4 regions of the Streptomyces sp. NPDC051183 genome follow, and region 4 is predicted to be linked to each of the others. Evidence: riboswitches for the same ligand, from Rfam matches in the RefSeq annotation. Region 4 holds a riboswitch; each other region holds the start of a gene.
What was found. Region 4 has a riboswitch for cobalamin ahead of metE (5-methyltetrahydropteroyltriglutamate--homocysteine S-methyltransferase). Riboswitches for the same ligand answer to the same signal wherever they lie in the genome.
Positions count from the first base shown of each region.

Region 1: another riboswitch for cobalamin. It lies ahead of AB0M99_RS21990 (ABC transporter substrate-binding protein); the one in region 4 lies ahead of metE (5-methyltetrahydropteroyltriglutamate--homocysteine S-methyltransferase).
Region 2: another riboswitch for cobalamin. It lies ahead of AB0M99_RS10215 (ribonucleoside-diphosphate reductase subunit alpha); the one in region 4 lies ahead of metE (5-methyltetrahydropteroyltriglutamate--homocysteine S-methyltransferase).
Region 3: another riboswitch for cobalamin. It lies ahead of AB0M99_RS16615 (cobalamin biosynthesis protein); the one in region 4 lies ahead of metE (5-methyltetrahydropteroyltriglutamate--homocysteine S-methyltransferase).

Region 1 is NZ_JBFBBA010000024.1:100,389-104,593, reverse strand. It holds gene AB0M99_RS22005 (alpha/beta hydrolase) at 1-177, shown strand, start outside; partial or broken gene AB0M99_RS22000 (slipin family protein) at 184-384, opposite strand; gene AB0M99_RS21995 (hypothetical protein) at 950-1,378, opposite strand; cobalamin riboswitch at 1,614-1,799, shown strand; gene AB0M99_RS21990 (ABC transporter substrate-binding protein) at 2,034-3,269, shown strand; gene AB0M99_RS21985 (iron ABC transporter permease) at 3,266-4,205, shown strand, end outside.
Region 2 is NZ_JBFBBA010000009.1:37,359-41,563, reverse strand. It holds gene AB0M99_RS10215 (ribonucleoside-diphosphate reductase subunit alpha) at 1-2,231, opposite strand, end outside; cobalamin riboswitch at 2,374-2,506, opposite strand; gene AB0M99_RS10210 (Uma2 family endonuclease) at 2,618-3,202, shown strand; gene AB0M99_RS10205 (YbdD/YjiX family protein) at 3,266-3,460, opposite strand; gene AB0M99_RS10200 (carbon starvation CstA family protein) at 3,457-4,205, opposite strand, start outside.
Region 3 is NZ_JBFBBA010000016.1:110,481-114,685, reverse strand. It holds gene AB0M99_RS16625 (inorganic phosphate transporter) at 278-1,552, shown strand; gene AB0M99_RS16620 (hypothetical protein) at 1,581-1,802, shown strand; cobalamin riboswitch at 1,917-2,046, shown strand; gene AB0M99_RS16615 (cobalamin biosynthesis protein) at 2,082-3,071, shown strand; partial or broken gene AB0M99_RS16610 (cobyric acid synthase) at 3,068-4,205, shown strand, end outside.
Region 4 is NZ_JBFBBA010000017.1:123,249-127,453, forward strand. It holds gene aceB (malate synthase A) at 1-270, shown strand, start outside; gene AB0M99_RS17460 (3-hydroxybutyryl-CoA dehydrogenase) at 267-1,151, shown strand; cobalamin riboswitch at 1,329-1,555, shown strand; gene metE (5-methyltetrahydropteroyltriglutamate--homocysteine S-methyltransferase) at 1,724-4,048, shown strand; gene AB0M99_RS17470 (CbtA family protein) at 4,120-4,205, opposite strand, start outside.

The sequences.
Region 1 (4,205 bases), on a different contig from region 4:
GTGGCCCGCACCCTGCCCCGATCCACCGTCGTCACCATCCCGTACAACCCCCACGTGGTCCTCGCCACGTCGAAGTGCGCGCAGTCCATCGCCGTCTCGTTCTTCAACACCCCCACGGCCCCGAACACGGGCTGCCTCAAGGACGTGGAGCCCCCGAAGTTCGAGATCGGTCCTTGACGCGACCTAAGCCTCGGGTGTGATGCCCGAGGTTCCAGTAGCGGTGTCCGCGGCGTCGAAGTGCTTGGCCGCCCGGTCGAAGTAGCGCAGCAGCTCGACCGGGAACGGCATCACGAGGGTGGAGTTCTTCTCCGCCGCCACCTCGACCACCGTCTGCAGCAAGCGCAACTGCATCGCCTCCGGCGTATCGGCCGTGATCCGTGAGGCCGATGGTTGTACTCTGCGCAGCCCGCCCTTGACCTGCGATGAGCGGCAGGGAGCAGACAAACCGGGAGTTTCCTTACGCTTCGGACCATACCCAAGTCCGACATCTAGCTTTCGGATGTTTCCGCAGGTCAGTCCCCCTGATCCCTTCGGGTGCGTCTTGCCGGCGTGAAAACATGGCTGCGGCGCCTGCCCGCCGATGCCGGTAGCTCGTTGGGACGTTGAGCCCGTAGGTCAGTCTGGTGCCGGGGCCGCAGAGGGGCCACGCACTGTTGCCATCGAGCACGTCGGTCAGATTCTCGCTCCCCCCGCGGCCCCTTGGGCAGGCGTCGGCCCGTACGGACCAATACCGGGGTCAGCCGAGATACGGCCGGAAGGGATAGTAGGGCGATCTCGAGAGGCTGACTTGCCCCGCGTGCATGGCTGTTGCGGAGGTTGCGCGTGGTGGGGCGGGATATGTTGATCTGGGCCAGTTCATAGCCCCGGGTTTCCGTCATTCGCGCACGACAACCTGTACGGGCGCCCGCCCCCGGTACCCCGAGGGGCGGACGCCCTGCCGCTCCGGCCCTCAGGCGAGGGGGTTGCGGGCGGATTTGGAGCCCTCGGAGCAGGGGTCGGTGCCCCACTCCTCGTTACAGATGATGAGTGCGATGTTGGCGATGTTGTAGCCGTCCGAGAGGCTCAGGCCATTGTGCGGCGTCCCGCTCCCGTTGCAGCCGTTGTAGTCGTAGCGGAGCGTCGAGGTTGTCCAGTACTGACCGTTCGTCCGGTAGACCTTGAACTTCGCGTACACCGGGTTGGCATTGCACTTGGTGTCGCGGACGGTGAGGTTAATGTTGGACAGGCTGCCCGGGCCTGCCCACGTCCACGAGGCGCTCGCCGTGCCGTATCCGCTGGTCACCGAGGCGGATCCGGTAGCGGCGTGGGCGGTGCCTGGAAGCGCGAGGACGACCGCGGCGGCGGCCGCGGCGGTCGGCAGGGCATGACGGATGCGCATCGTTCCCCCTGGTCGGTCGCTGATGACGGGCCGAACCTAGCGCCCCGTCCCGGCAGAACGACAGGCTCCATAGCAAAGCCCCAGGTCAGCGACCTGGGGCTTGTTTGTTGTCTAGACCTATTGGGTGCCATGCGCGCCACGAGCTCGCTGAGGCAGAGCTCCGGGCGGGCTCCCCCGAGCCCGACGACCACGCGCTGTGGCCGGTCGCACAGTTGTGGGTCTGGCGGGGCTGCGGCCGGTTCTGCGATGCTTCCGTCCGACAAGCGACGGCGGAACGAGGAAGCCGGTGAGATTCCGGCACGGTACCGCCACTGTGTAGGGGGAGCGACTCCACCCATGGCCACCGCCCCATCCGGGGGTGGGAAGGCCGGAGAAGCCGTGATCCCGAGTCAGGAGACTCACGCCGTCGCACCTCGATGTACGGGGCGGATTTCCCCAGGAGAGGCGGTGGCACTCGTGTGCCTGCGTATGCGTTGTGGCGGCTTCGCGCTGCCCGTGGTTCTTCGGAGCCGGTCTGCCCGGGTTGATTCCCGCGCCCGTTCCCTCCTCAGGTTCTGACGACCCCCTCCCCCAGCGGGTTCCTTCCCGTGCGCCCGCATCACGTGCCCTGCGTACCAGTGCTGCGCACTGCCCATGAACGTCACCAGGAGTCACCTTGTCCGTACGATCCGCCATGCCCGGTCGCCGTCAGGCAGCCGTGGTGGCCTTCCTCGCCGCCGCCCTCACGCTCACCGCGTGCGGCAGCGACGCCGGCCCGCCCGCCGACGCCAAGGCCCAGGCCGTCGGGGGGGGTTGCATCAAGGACTTCGACCCGGCCAAGGACTACTTCCCGGTCAAGTCGACGGTGGAGCACGCCAAGAACTTCACGCTCCGGTACGAGAAGAGCTACCAGGTGCTCACCGTCAACGAGCCCTTCCCCAAGGGGAAGCCCGAGTCGTACGTCCTGGTCAAGTGCGGTGCGCCAAAGCCGGAGTTGACCGGTGAGCTGGCGTCCGCGCAGCAGGTCACGGTTCCGGTCAAGAGCCTGTACTCCGCCTCCACCACCCACCTGCCGCTGCTCACCGAGACCGGCGCCCTCGACGTGCTGACGGGGGTGGCGAGCACCGCGACCATCTCCTCCGCCCAGGTGATCGAGCGGGTGAAGGCAGGGAAGGTCACCGAGTACGCCAAGGACCGTACGCTCAACGCCGAGACGGTCATCGGCGCCAAGCCGGATGTACTGATGACCCAGGGCACCGACGACCCGCAGTACCCGAAGCTGCGCCAGGCCGGAATCGCCGTCGTCGCCAACGCCGAGTGGCTGGAGGCCAGTCCGCTCGGCCGCGCCGAGTGGGTCAAGGCGATGGCCGCGCTCACCGGGGCGGAGCAGCGAGCCGGCGAGGTCTTCGACACCATCGAGACCGACTACCGGAAGGTCGCCGAGAAGGGCGCACAGGCGGTAAAGGACGGCAAGACCGTCGAAATCCTGCCCGGCACGATGTACCAGGGCACCTGGTACATGCCCGCCGGCGGCAGCTACGCCGCCCAGCTGATCAAGGACGCGGGCGGCACCTACCCCTGGGCCGGCGAGGCGGGCACCGGCAACCTGCAGCTGAACTTCGAGGCCGTGTACGCCAAGGGCGGCGAGGCCCCGGTCTGGATCGCCGACCAGAAGTGGAAGTCCACCGCCGACGCGGTGAAGGCGGACAACCGGTACGGGCAGTTGAAGGCTCTCTCCGGCGGTGCGGTCTGGACGAACACCAAGGCGCTCGGCCCCGGCGGCGGCAACGACTACTTCGAGCGCGGCGTGCTGCGCCCTGACCTGGTCCTCGCCGACCTCTTCGCGCTGATGCACCCGGACCAGGCGAAGGACCACACGTTCACCTTCTACCAGCCGGTGCCGAAGGCGTGACGACGCACACGGCAACCGCGCCGACCGCCGTCCCGGATGCCCCCGACGCCCCGCGGCCGCTGCGGGCGGGGCGGCGGCGCCTCGCCGTCGTCCTCGCCCTCGCGGCCGGTACCGCCACGCTGTTCGTCCTCACCATCGCGACCGGCTCCCACCCGGTGCCGGTCGCGGAGGTGGTGCGGATCCTGTTCGGCGGCACCGCCGAGGACCCGCGATGGACGGTGATCGTCGAGCAGGTGCGGCTGCCGCGCGCGCTGACCGCCGCCGCCGTCGGTGCCGCCCTGGCGGTGGCGGGCGCACAGATGCAGACCTTGTTCCGCAACGCGCTGGCCGACCCGTTCTCCCTCGGGGTGAGTTCGGGCGCGAGCATGGGCGTCGCCGCCGTGGTGGTCGGCACCGGCGGGGTGGCCGGAAGCTTCACCGGAAACCTCGCCGGACTGGGGCGTGGGGGCGTCGTCCTGGCCGCCTCGCTCGGCGCCGCCGCCGTGCTGGCCCTCGTACTGCTGCTCTCGCGATGGGTCCAGTCGGCCGTCACCCTGCTCGTCATCGGTGTCATGATCGGGTCGGCGGCCACCGCCGTGGTCGGCGTGATGCTCGTCTACGCCCGTCCCGAACGCGCCCAGCAGTTCGTCATGTGGGGCCTGGGCAGCTTCAGCGCCACGACCTGGCCCGACCTCCAGGTCATGCTGCCCGTCATCGGAGCCGGACTGCTGACCGCCCTGCTCACCGCCAAACGCCTCAACGCCCTGCTGCTCGGCGAGGACTACGCCCGCACCATGGGGCTGAACGTGCGGCGCAGCCGCGATCTGGCCCTGCTCGGCACGTCGCTGCTGGCGGGCGCGGCGACCGCGTTCTGCGGCCCCGTCGCCTTCCTGGGCCTCGCGGTGCCGCATCTGACGCGGGTGGCGCTGGGGACCTCGGACCACCGGGCGCTCATCC
Region 2 (4,205 bases), on a different contig from region 4:
GTCTTCAGGCCCTGCTTCCAGGCGTACGCGTACATCGAGGACAGCTTCCCGATGGTCGGCGTCTCCAGGAACAGGTTCAGCGACTGCGACTGGTCGAGGAACGGCGTACGGGCCGCCGCCATGTCGATCAGGCCGCGCTGCGGGATCTCCCACGCCGTGCGGTACAGCTCGCGGACCTCGGCCGGGATCCAGCCGAAGCCCTGCACGGAGCCGCTGGACTCGCGCAGCGCCTCGCGGGTCTGCGCGTCCCAGACGCCGAGCTCCTTCAGCTCCTCCACCAGGTAGCCGTTGACCTGGAGGAACTCACCGCTGAGCGTCTCGCGCTTGAAGAGGTTGGAGACCTGCGGCTCGATGCACTCGTACACGCCGGCGATCGAGGCGATCGTCGCCGTCGGGGCGATGGCGAGAAGCAGCGAGTTGCGCATGCCGGTCTTCGCGACGCGGGCGCGCAGCGCGTCCCAGCGCTCGGGCCAGTTCAGCTCGATGCCCGCGTAGTGGTCCGGGTGCAGGACACCGCGGGCGGTGCGGGTCTGCTCCCAGGCCGGCAGCGGGCCGCTGCGCTCGGCGAGGTCGCAGGAGGCCTCGTACGCGGCGAGCATGATGCGCTCGGAGAGCTTCGTGGACAGCGCCTTCGCCTCGGGGGAGTCGAAGGGCAGCTTCAGCTTGAAGAAGACGTCCTGGAGGCCCATCGCGCCCAGGCCCACCGGGCGCCAGCGGGAGTTGGAGCGGCCGGCCTGCTCGGTCGGGTAGAAGTTGATGTCCACCACGCGGTCGAGGAAGGTCACCGCGGTGCGGACGGTCTCGTCCAGGCGCTCCCAGTCGATCTCGCCGTCCACCACGAAGGCACCCATGTTGACCGAGCCGAGGTTGCAGACGGCCGTCTCGCCGTCGTTGGTGACCTCGATGATCTCGGTGCACAGGTTGGAGGAGTGGACGACCGAGCCCGGCTCGGCGGTCTGGTTCGCCGTGCGGTTGGAGGCGTCCTTGAAGGTCATCCAGCCCTGGCCGGTCTGCGCGAGGGTGCGCATCATCCGGCCGTACAGGTCGCGCGCGGGCATGGTCTTGCGGGCCAGGCCGTCCGCCTCGGCCTTGCGGTAGGCGGCGTCGAACTCGTCGCCCCACAGGTCCACCAGCTCGGGGACATCGGCCGGGGAGAACAGCGACCAGTCGGCGTCGGCGTTCACGCGGCGCATGAACTCGTCCGGCACCCAGTGGGCGAGGTTCAGGTTGTGGGTGCGGCGCTGGTCCTCGCCGGTGTTGTCGCGGAGCTCCAGGAACTCCTCGATGTCCGCGTGCCAGGTCTCCAGGTACACGGCGGCGGCGCCCTTGCGGCGGCCGCCCTGGTTCACGGCGGCGACGGAGGCGTCGAGGGTCTTCAGGAACGGCACGATGCCGTTGGAGTGGCCGTTCGTACCGCGGATCAGCGAACCGCGGGCGCGGATGCGGGAGTACGAGAGACCGATGCCGCCGGCGTGCTTGGAGAGGCGCGCGACCTGGTGGTAGCGGTCGTAGATCGAGTCGAGCTCGTCCAGCGGGGAGTCCAGCAGGTAGCAGGAGGACATCTGCGGGTGCCGGGTGCCGGAGTTGAAGAGCGTGGGGGAGGACGGCAGGTAGTCGAGGCGGCTCATCAGCCGGTAGAGCGAGGCCACTTCCTCGACGGCGCGCAGGCTCTCGTCCTCGGCCAGGCCGCAGGCCACGCGCAGCATGAAGTACTGCGGGGTCTCGATGACCTGGCGGGTGATCGGGTGGCGCAGCAGGTAGCGGCTGTGCAGGGTGCGCAGGCCGAAGAAGCCGAAGCGGTCGTCGGCGCCCTCGGCGAGCGCGTGCTCGACCAGCGCGTCGAGGCGGTTCGCATGGGTGCGTACGAATTCGGCCGTGCGGTCGGCGATCAGGCCCTCGCGGTGGCCGACCTCGACGGAGGCGGAGAAGGGGGTGGCCCCCTGGCTCGCGGCCTCGTCGGCGACGGCGAACGTCAGCAGGCGCGCGGCCAGCCGGGAGTACGCCGGGTCCTCGGAGATCAGACCGGCGGCGGCCTCGGTGGCGAGCCCCCGCAGCTCGGCCTCGTCCGCGGTGGAGCTGCGCCCGCGCAGCGCGGCGGCGGCGACCCGGCCGGGGTCGGTGTCGGGGAGGTCGGCCGTCAGCTCGGTGAGAGTACGCAGCAACGCGGTCCCGGGACCCTCAGCTGCGGGCTGGTCGGACTCGGCGCGCGGCGCGGCAGGCGCGATGGTCACGGGGGGAGCTCTCCCTCGCTCGGCCCGGTCATCGGCGGGGCAGGGCGCGAGCGGGCGCATGCGGGCGTGGCAGGATCGCGTCCCCCGCATGGCGTCCACCGGCCCAACCGCGAGGCCCGGACGTGTCGGCACCCGGTTCGGTCGAGCCGGGCGCGCTGTCGGCAGGTCCTCGGACTTGGTGTCCGGTAGCCGGACACTTCATACCGTTGCGGGACAGTTCCGGATTCGCACCGGATTCCCCTGCGGCGACAGCAGCCATGAGCATACATGTGGGGGCGGCTGCATGCGGTAGCCCCCACATGTTGTGTCGGCTGCGACGTGCCGTCCGTGTGTCGTACCTCTCCGCTATCGTCGGAGACTGCACCGTCGAGGAAGGCGAGCGAGGCATGACCGTGATGACTGACCGGCCCCACATGCTGACCGAGGATTTCGAAGCCGTGGCGCGTATAGCGGCCCGCGAGCGAGTGGGGACGCGGCTGGAATTCATCGACGGGGTTATCAGGAGTAAGGCCATGCCGGACGGCGACCACCAGATGATCATCCAGTGGCTCACCCGGATCTGTATGCAGTACCGGCCGGAACTCTGGCTGCACCCGGGGCAGGGGATCAAGGCGCAGGAGTACCGCGCAGGCCGGGCGATTCCGGACGCGGCGCTGGCACCCTCCGGAGCGTTCGTCGGACAAGGCGACTGGGTCGAGCCAGGGCCGATCCTCATGGCCGTCGAGGTGACATCGTGGGACTCCGATACCCGTCGGCGGGACCACGTCGAGAAGCCTCGTGCCTACGCGGAGACCGGCATCCCCGTGTACCTGCTGATCGACCGGGCCAAGTGCGAGGTCTCCGTCTACAGCCAGCCCAACGGGCAGCGGTACGAGAGCACCCACGTCGTGGCATACGGCAAGGACGTCGAGCTCCCCGACCCCGTCGGCATCACCTTGCAGACCGAGGTCCTCAAGGACTGGGTGCGCTGATCAGGCCGAAGGGCCCCGCCGTCCCGATGCGGGACGGCGGGGCCTTCGTGCACCCAAGTGGGCTCAGCAGCAGCGGAACCCCTCGCGGGGGTCGGCCTCGCGGGCGTCCGTACGGGCGCGTTCGAAGGCCCGGCGGGTCATCGGCCGGGCCTGCGGGTCGTGGGAGCGGGCGTGGGCCGCGTAGCGGTCGTAGGCGGCCTCGCCCGAGAACTCCCGTACGTAGTACCGGACCCTCGCGAGCACGCTGCGCAGGCTCATGACGCCGCCGGCTCCTTGACCCGGCCGCCGCCCGAGTCGAGCCCGGCGGCGGCGAGCTCCGCCCGCTCCTCGGCGGTGGGGATCAGGCCGGCCGGGGCGACGATCTTCGACTCCGTCCACGGGACCTCGGAGAGCGCGACCGCGCCGGGGTTGCGGACGGCGGCCAGGCAGGTGCGGGCGGCGTCCAGCAGCACGATGACGATCAGGACCGCGAAGAGCACCGACAGGACCCCGTCCACGGTGGCGTTGGTGACCACGGTGTGCATCTCGTCCATGTTCTTGGCGGGCTTGAGGACCTTGCCCGCGTCGATGGCGTCCTGGTACTGGTCGCGCCGGGCGAAGAAGCCGACAGCCACGTCCGAGGAGAAGATCTTCTGCCAGCTCGCGGTGAGCGTGACGGCCACGTCCCAGGCCAGCGGCACACCCGTCACCCAGGCCCACTTGAGCCTGCCGGACTTGACCAGCAGCGTGGTGCAGACGGCCAGCGCGACCGCCGCGAGGAGCTGGTTCGCGATGCCGAACAGCGGGAAGAGCTGGTTGATGCCGCCCAGCGGGTCCTTGACGCCGACCCACAGGAAGTAGCCCCAGCCGCCGACGACGATCGCGCTCGCGAACCAGACGCCGGGCTTCCAGCTGACGTCCTTGAAGGACTTGTGGACGTTGCCGAGGGTGTCCTGGAGCATGAACCGGCCGACGCGGGTGCCGGCGTCCACGGTGGTCAGGATGAAGAGGGCCTCGAACATGA
Region 3 (4,205 bases), on a different contig from region 4:
GGGGGCCCCGGCGGGCCACCGGGCGGGCCGGCGGAGGGTGATCTGGATCTCTTCCGGGGGACCGCTCGGGGGGTCCGGGGTGCCGGAGGTCTCCCGCGAGGGGTTCCGTTCACCCGGCTCTGACGTGCGTCAATCGATATATCTACCGCTGTAGCGGGACAAACGTCCCGATGGCATGCCGGGGCGAGACACCGCTTCGCCCGTCTCAGTTCACCTTCCGTTCATCCAGGTTGCTTACGGTCCACGAGCCACTGACGTCAAACAGAAGCCTGGGTAAATGGAGCACATAACGCTTCTCCTCGGGATCGTGATCATCACCGCTCTCGTGTTCGACTTCACGAACGGTTTTCACGACACGGCCAACGCGATGGCCACCACCATCTCGACCGGCGCCCTCAAGCCCAAGACTGCGGTGGCCATGTCCGCCGTCCTGAACCTCGTCGGCGCGTTCATGTCCGTGGAGGTCGCCAAGACGATCTCCAAGGGCCTGGTCAACGAAGAGGGCATTCAGCCAGAAGTGATCTTCGCGGCCCTGGTCGGCGCGATCCTCTGGAACCTCGTCACCTGGCTCGTCGGGCTCCCCTCCAGCTCCTCCCACGCCCTGATGGGCGGCCTGATCGGCGCCGCGGTCGCCTCCGCCGGCCTGGACGCCGTCAACGGCAGCGTCGTCGTCACCAAGGTGCTCATCCCCGCGATCGCCGCGCCCCTGGTCGCCGGCATCGCCGCGATGCTGGCCGCCAAGCTCACCTACAAGCTCGGCAACAAGGTCGGCGAGAAGACCTCCACCAAGGGCTACCGCGCCGGTCAGATCGCCTCGGCCGGTCTCGTCTCCCTCGCGCACGGCACCAACGACGCGCAGAAGACGATGGGCATCATCACCCTGGCGCTGGTCGCCGGCGGTGCGCTCGCCCCCGGGTCCAACCCGCCGGTCTGGGTCATCGTCTCCGCCGGCCTGGCCATCGCGATGGGCACCTACCTCGGCGGCTGGCGCATCATCCGCACCATGGGCAGCGGCCTGACCGACCTGCAGCCGCAGCAGGGCTTCGCCGCCCAGACCTCGGCCGCCAGCGTCATCCTGGCCTCCTCCAGCCTCGGCTTCTCCCTCTCCACCACCCACGCCTGCTCCGGCGCGGTCATGGGTGCGGGCCTGGGCCGCAAGGGCGGTGTGGTCCGCTGGTCCACCGCCACCCGCATGTTCATCGCGTGGGGCCTGACCCTGCCGGCCGCCGCCCTCGTCGCCTCCGGCGCCGAGCTGGTCATGCGCACCGGTGACGTCGGCGTCGCCGGCGTGGCGGTCTTCCTGGTCGCCTCGTGCATCGCCATCTGGGTCATCTCCCGCCGCCAGGTCGTCGACCACAACAACGTCAACGACGTGGCGCCGGCCGGCGCCGAAGCCGAGCAGCCCGGTGTGGTCACCACCGCCATGGCCGCCGTCGCCGTCCCGCCGACCGCGGGCACGACCGCCGCGGTGACGGACGACGCCCTCAAGGCCACCATCCCGGCCACGACGGCCACCCCGGCGACCCCTGCGGCTCCGGCCGCCGCGGTCTGACCCCGAGAACGACAGAGGAAACGGCAGTATGAAGATCGACTGGGCAGCACTCGGCTCCGTCTTCGGGGTCAGCCTCTCCGCCACCGTCGCGCTCGTGGCCCTCTTCACCCTGGGCCTCGTGGGCCTCTCCAAGCACGAGGCCGCCACCGAGCAGGGCGGCGCCGCCACCCTGGCCCGCAGCGGCGCGTACGCCTGCTTCGCGCTGTGCGCGGCGGCCGTGACCTACGCCATCTACCTGATCGTCAGCTGAGGCACTCGCACACCACGCGTCAGGGCTCCCTCCGGGTTTCTCCCGGAGGGAGCTTTCGCGTACGCCGTCGCAGGTCAACGGCGAGTTGACGGGCGTTCGCGGTGCGTGGTGGACTGCCCGAGCCAATACGGCGGCATGGAGAGGAAGTCCGGTGCGAATCCGGCGCGGTCCCGCCACTGTCACCGGACGCTCTGCCGAGCGGATCCGGGAGCCAGGAACTCTCGCCGCCGGTCACGTCGAACCAGGGCGCGGACCCTGAGTGAGGACATACCTGCCACCATGCGTGCCGATCGCGTTTTCGCGTACGGCGCCACGGCCGGCCTGATCGGCGACCGGATCCTCGGTGATCCTCGCCGCGGGCACCCCGTGGCCGCCTTCGGACGGACCGCCGCCGCCGTCGAGCGTGCCCTGTGGCGCGACGACCGCGCCCGGGGCGTCCTGCACACCCTGGTGTGCGCCGGGGGCGCGGCCGTTGTCGGCGCGCTGGGCGCACGGGCCGTGCGCTCCCGGCCCGCGGCCGCCCGTATCGCTCTGACCGCCGCCGCCACCTGGGCCGTCGTGGGCGGCACCTCGCTGGGCCGGGAGGCCCGCGCCATCGGCGGCGCGCTCGCCGCCGGGGACGCAGAGGTGGCCCGGGAGCGGCTGCCGCACCTGTGCGGGCGCGACCCGCACTCCCTCGACGAGCAGCAGATGGCCCGCGCCGTCGTGGAGTCGGTCGCCGAGAACACCTCCGACGCGGTGGTCGGGGCCCTGGTCTGGGGAGCCGTCGCCGGCGTCCCCGGGCTGCTGGCCTTCCGCGCCGTGAACACCCTGGACGCGATGGTCGGCCACAAGTCCCCCCGCTACCTGCGCTACGGCTGGGCCTCGGCCCGGCTGGACGACGTCGCGGGCTGGCCGGGCGCCCGGCTGACCGCGCTCGCCGCCGTACTGGCCGGTCCCGACCGGCGGGGGGCCGTACGGGCCTGGCGCGCCGACGCCGCCGCCCATCCGAGCCCGAACGCCGGGCCCGTGGAGGCCTCGTTCGCCGGTGCGCTCGGCGTACGCCTCGGCGGCACCCTCGCGTACGGCGGCCGGGTCGAGCACCGGGCCGTCCTGAACGGCGCGCAGGGGCGGCCGGTGGAGGTCGCGGACATCGAGCGGGCGGTACGGCTGTCGCGGCAGGTGACGTGGCTGGCGCTGGGCGCCTGCGTATCGGCCCGGCTGCTGGTGGCCCGGGTCTCCCTGGGCTCCGGGGTCTCCCGCAGGACGAGGAAGGGGCGGCGCGCATGAGCGGCGCGAAGCGCGGCGGCGGACTGCTCGTCGCCGGTACGACATCGGACGCGGGCAAGAGCGTGGTCACGGCGGGCATCTGCCGCTGGCTGGCCCGGCAGGGCGTGAAGGTGGCCCCGTTCAAGGCGCAGAACATGTCGCTGAACTCCTTCGTGACCCGCGAGGGCGCCGAGATCGGGCGAGCGCAGGCGATGCAGGCGCAGGCCGCGCGCGTGGAGCCGACCGCGCTGATGAACCCGGTGCTGCTCAAGCCCGGCAGCGACCGCAGCAGCCAGGTGGTGCTGCTGGGCAAGCCGGTGGGCGAGATGAGCGCCCGCGGCTACCACGGCGGGCGGCAGGAGCAGTTGCTCGGCATCGTCACGGACTGCCTGGAGCAGCTGCGGGGCACGTATGACGCCGTGATCTGCGAGGGGGCGGGGAGTCCGGCCGAGATCAACCTGCGCCGGACCGACATCGTGAACATGGGCATCGCGCGGGCCGCGCGGTTCCCGGTCGTCGTGGTCGGGGACATCGACCGGGGCGGGGTCTTCGCGTCCTTCTTCGGGACGACGGCGCTGCTCTCGCCCGAGGACCAGTCGCTGATCGCCGGGTACATGGTGAACAAGTTCCGCGGCGACGTCTCCCTGCTGGAGCCCGGCATGGAGATGCTGCGCGGGCTCACCGGGCGGGGGACGTACGGGGTGCTGCCCTTCCAGCACGGACTGGGCATCGACGAGGAGGACGGGCTGCGGGTCTCGCTGCGCGGCGCGGTACGGGAGTCCGTGGTCGCCCCGCCGGTCGGCGAGGACGTGCTGCGGGTCGCGGTGTGCGCGGTGCCGCTGATGTCGAACTTCACGGACGTCGACGCGCTCGCGGCGGAGCCGGGGGTCGTGGTGCGGTTCGTGGACCGGGCGGAGGAGCTGGCCGACGCGGACCTGGTCGTCGTGCCCGGCACCCGGGGCACGGTCAAGGCCCTGGCCTGGCTGCGCGAGCGGGGCCTGGCCGACGCGCTGGTCCGGCGGGCCGCGGAGGGCCGGCCGGTGCTCGGGATCTGCGGCGGGTTCCAGGTGCTGGGCGAGCGGATCTCCGACGAGGTCGAATCCCGGGCGGGGGACGTGGACGGCCTCGGCCTGCTGCCCGTACGCATCCGCTTCG
Region 4 (4,205 bases):
ATGGAGGACGCCGCGACCGCGGAGATCGCCCGCGTCCAGATCTGGCAGTGGCTCCGCCACGACCGGGTGGACCGGGGCACGGTCATCGACCTCCTCGACGCCGAATGCGCCGCCCTGGAAGCCGAGGACCCCGAGGCACTCGTCCTCGAAGCGCGCGAGGTCTTCGTGGACACGGCACTGTCGGGCCGACTCCCCGCCTTCTTCACGCCCGAGGCCTACACCCGCCACCTCGTCCGCAGCGCCGCCCTCACCGCGCAGGTGAACGCGTGAACGCCGCGGTACGGCCGAGCCCGATCCGGCGCGTCGGCATCGTCGGCGGGGGCCGGATGGGCGCCGGCATCGCCGAGGTGTGCGCCCGGGCCGGTCTGGACACCGTCGTCGCCGAGTCGGACGCCGCGGCCGCTCTCGCCGCCCGGGAGCGGATCGCCGTCTCCCTGGAGCGCGCCGTCCAGCGGGGCAAGCTGGACCGCCTCTCCGCGGAGGACGCGCTGGCCCGACTGCTGTTCACGGGGGACCTGGAGGATCTCGCCGACCGCCAGCTGGTCGTCGAGGCGGTCACCGAGAACCCCGACGTCAAGACCGAGATCTTCACCGCCCTCGACAAGATCGTCGCGGACCCCGGTGCGGTCCTCGCCACGAACACCTCCGCGATCCCCATCATGCGCCTGGGCATGGCGACCGGACGCGCCGACAGGGTGGTGGGCCTGCACTTCTTCAACCCCGTGCCCGTACTGCCGCTCGTCGAGGTCGTGTCCTCCCTCCACACCTCGGCGGACACCCTCGCCGCCGTGGAGGCCTTCGCAGGGGAAACCCTGGGCAAGACCACGGTCCGCTCCCGGGACCGGGCCGGATTCGTCGTCAACGCCCTGCTGATCCCCTACCTGCTGTCGGCCGTCCGGATGGCCGAATCCGGCTTCGCCAGTGCCGAAGACGTCGACGCCGGCATGGAACTGGGCTGTGCCCACCCGATGGGTCCGCTCAAGCTCGCCGACCTCATCGGCCTGGACACGGTCGCGGCCATCGCGGAATCCCTCTACGAGGAGTTCAAGGAACCGCTCTACGCCCCGCCCCCGCTGCTCCAGCGGATGGTGCAGGCCGGGCTCCTCGGCCGCAAGAGCGGCCGCGGGTTCCACACGTACGGCCGGGGCTGAGGGGCCCCGGCAGGTCTCCGGGCCGAGGGTGCCCGGAGGTGCGCGGGAACGGTGGGGTACGGCGAGTGGTGTCGCCGTACCCCACCGCACGTGCGTGCGCGCCGCGTTGACGCCCCTCCCGCCGGGAACCGGGAACCGGGACACGGGGCCGGGGACGGGGACCGCGGGACATCCCTTAAGGTGGCCGATGCAGCTGGTTCGCCCCGTCCGCCAGGCGGGATGCGTCGTAAGAGGGAACCCGGTGGGAATCCGGGACTGCCCCGCAGCGGTGAGCGGGAACGACCGCCGTCATACGCACTGGGACCGGACAACGGTCCTGGGAAGCGACGGCCAGTAGGTGCCCGCCGGGAGACCGGCAGGCGTGCCCGCGAGTCCGAAGACCTGCCCGTTGCCCGCACGCGGACGTATTCCGCGGGCGGATATCCCGGTGACCTCGTGGGCGGGTCGGCGTACACAGCGAGCGGCACGTGCGGTGTTTCCTCCCGCGGCGTGGTCCGCACGTTCTGTCGTCCCTTCGCGTCCGCGTCCCGTCGTCCGGGATGTTCTGGACACATCTCGCGAAGGAGAGTTCCGTGACAGCGAAGCCCGCAGCCGCGGCAGCACGAGCCACCGTGTACGGCTACCCCCGCCAGGGTCAGAACCGCGAACTGAAGAAAGCGATCGAGGGCTACTGGAAGGGCCGGGTCACCGCAGACGCCCTCCGGGAGACCGCGGCCGGACTGCGCCGTTCCCACTGGCAGCAGCTGGCCGACGCCGGCATCAGCGAGGTCCCGACCGGCGACTTCTCGTACTACGACCACGTACTGGACACCAGTGTCATGGTCGGCGCAGTCCCCGGGCGGCACCGCACGGCCGTGGCCGCCGACGCGCTCGACGGCTACTTCGCGATGGCGCGCGGCACCCAGGACGTGGCCCCGCTGGAGATGACCAAGTGGTTCGACACCAACTACCACTACCTGGTCCCCGAGCTCGGCCCCGACACCGTCTTCACCGCCGACCCGGCCAAGCAGGTCGCCGAGCTGGAGGAGGCCCTCGCGCTCGGCCACACCGCCCGCCCGGTGCTCGTCGGCCCGATCACGTACCTGCTGCTGGCCAAGCCGGCCCCCGGCGTGGCAGCGGACTTCGAGCCGCTGGCGCTGCTGGACCGGCTGCTCCCCGTCTACGCCGAGGTCCTCGCAGCCCTGCGGGCCGCCGGGGCGCAGTGGGTCCAGCTCGACGAGCCCGCCCTGGTGCAGGACCGCACCCCGGCCGAGCTGAAGGCCGCCGCCCGCGCCTACCGCGACCTCGGCGCCCTGACCGACCGCCCCGAGCTGCTCGTCGCCTCGTACTTCGGCCGGCTCGGCCAGGCCCTCCAGGTGCTCGCCGCCTCCCCCGTCGAGGGCCTGGCGCTCGACTTCACCGAGGCGGGCAGCGCCAACCTGGAGGACCTCGCGGCGGTCGGCGGGCTGCCGGGCAAGCGGCTGGTGGCCGGTGTCGTCAACGGCCGCAACATCTGGATCAACGACTTCGAGAAGTCGCTGGCCACCCTCGGCACGCTCCTGGGCCTCGCCGACCGGGTGGACGTCGCCGCCTCCTGCTCCCTGCTGCACGTCCCGCTCGACGCCTCCGCCGAGCGCGACATCGATCCGCAGGTCCGCCGCTGGCTCGCCTTCGCCCGGCAGAAGACCCGGGAGGTCTCCGTCCTGGCCCGAGGGCTCACCGGAGGCACGGACTCCATCGCACCCGAACTCGCCGCGAACCGGGCCGACCTGGCCTCCCGCGCCGCATCGGCCATCACCCACGACCGGGCCGTCCGGGCCCGCACCGCGGCCGTCACCGACGCCGACGGCCGCCGCTCCCAGCCGTACGCCGACCGGGCAGCCGCCCAGCGGGCGCACCTGGGCCTGCCGCTGCTGCCGACCACGACCATCGGGTCCTTCCCGCAGACCGACGAACTGCGCGCGGCCCGCGCCGACCTGCGCGCCGGGCGCATCGGCACGGCGGGCTACGAGGCACGCATCAAGCGCGAGATCGAGGAAGTGGTCTCCTTCCAGGAGAAGACCGGCATCGACGTCCTCGTCCACGGGGAGCCCGAACGCAACGACATGGTGCAGTACTTCGCCGAGCGGCTCACGGGCTACCTGGCCACCCAGCACGGCTGGGTCCAGTCCTATGGCACCCGCTACGTCCGCCCGCCGGTCCTGGCAGGGGACATCTCCCGCCCCGAGCCGATGACCGTCCGCTGGACCTCCTACGCCCAGTCCCTGACGGCCAAGCCGGTCAAGGGCATGCTGACCGGCCCCGTCACCATGCTGGCCTGGTCCTTCGTACGAGACGACCAGCCGCTCGGCGAGACCGCCCGCCAGGTGGCGCTCGCCCTGCGCGACGAGGTGGGAGACCTGGAGGCGGCCGGCACTCCGGTGATCCAGGTCGACGAACCGGCCCTGCGCGAGACGCTGCCGCTGCGCGCCGCCGACCACGAGCAGTACCTGGCGTGGGCCACCGAGTCCTTCAGGCTCACCACCAGCGGGGTCCGGCCGGACACCCAGATCCACACGCACATGTGCTACGCCGAGTTCGGCGACATCGTCCAGGCCATCGACGACCTCGACGCCGACGTCATCAGCCTGGAAGCCGCCCGCTCGCACATGCAGGTCGCCCGCGAACTCGCCGCCCACGGCTACCCGCGCGAGGCGGGCCCCGGCGTCTGGGACATCCACTCCCCGCGCGTCCCCAGCGCCGAGGAGGCGGCCGGTCTGCTGCGCACCGGCCTGGAAGCCATCCCGGCCGAGCGGCTGTGGGTCAACCCCGACTGCGGACTGAAGACCCGTGGTTGGGCCGAGACCCGTGCCTCCCTGGAGAACCTCGTCGCCGCCGCCCGCGAGGTCCGCTCCGCTCTCGCGGCCGACAACGCCTGACCCCCGAAACGGGTCCGGGGCCGGACACCCATGGGTGTCCGGCCCCGGACCGGCTGCGCTGTCGCGCGGGGTCAGCCGACGGCCGACACCGCGCGCGGCGCGGGGGCCTGCGCCCCGGCAGCATCGGTGCGGTGGGCCAGCAGTCGCTGCGCGAGGA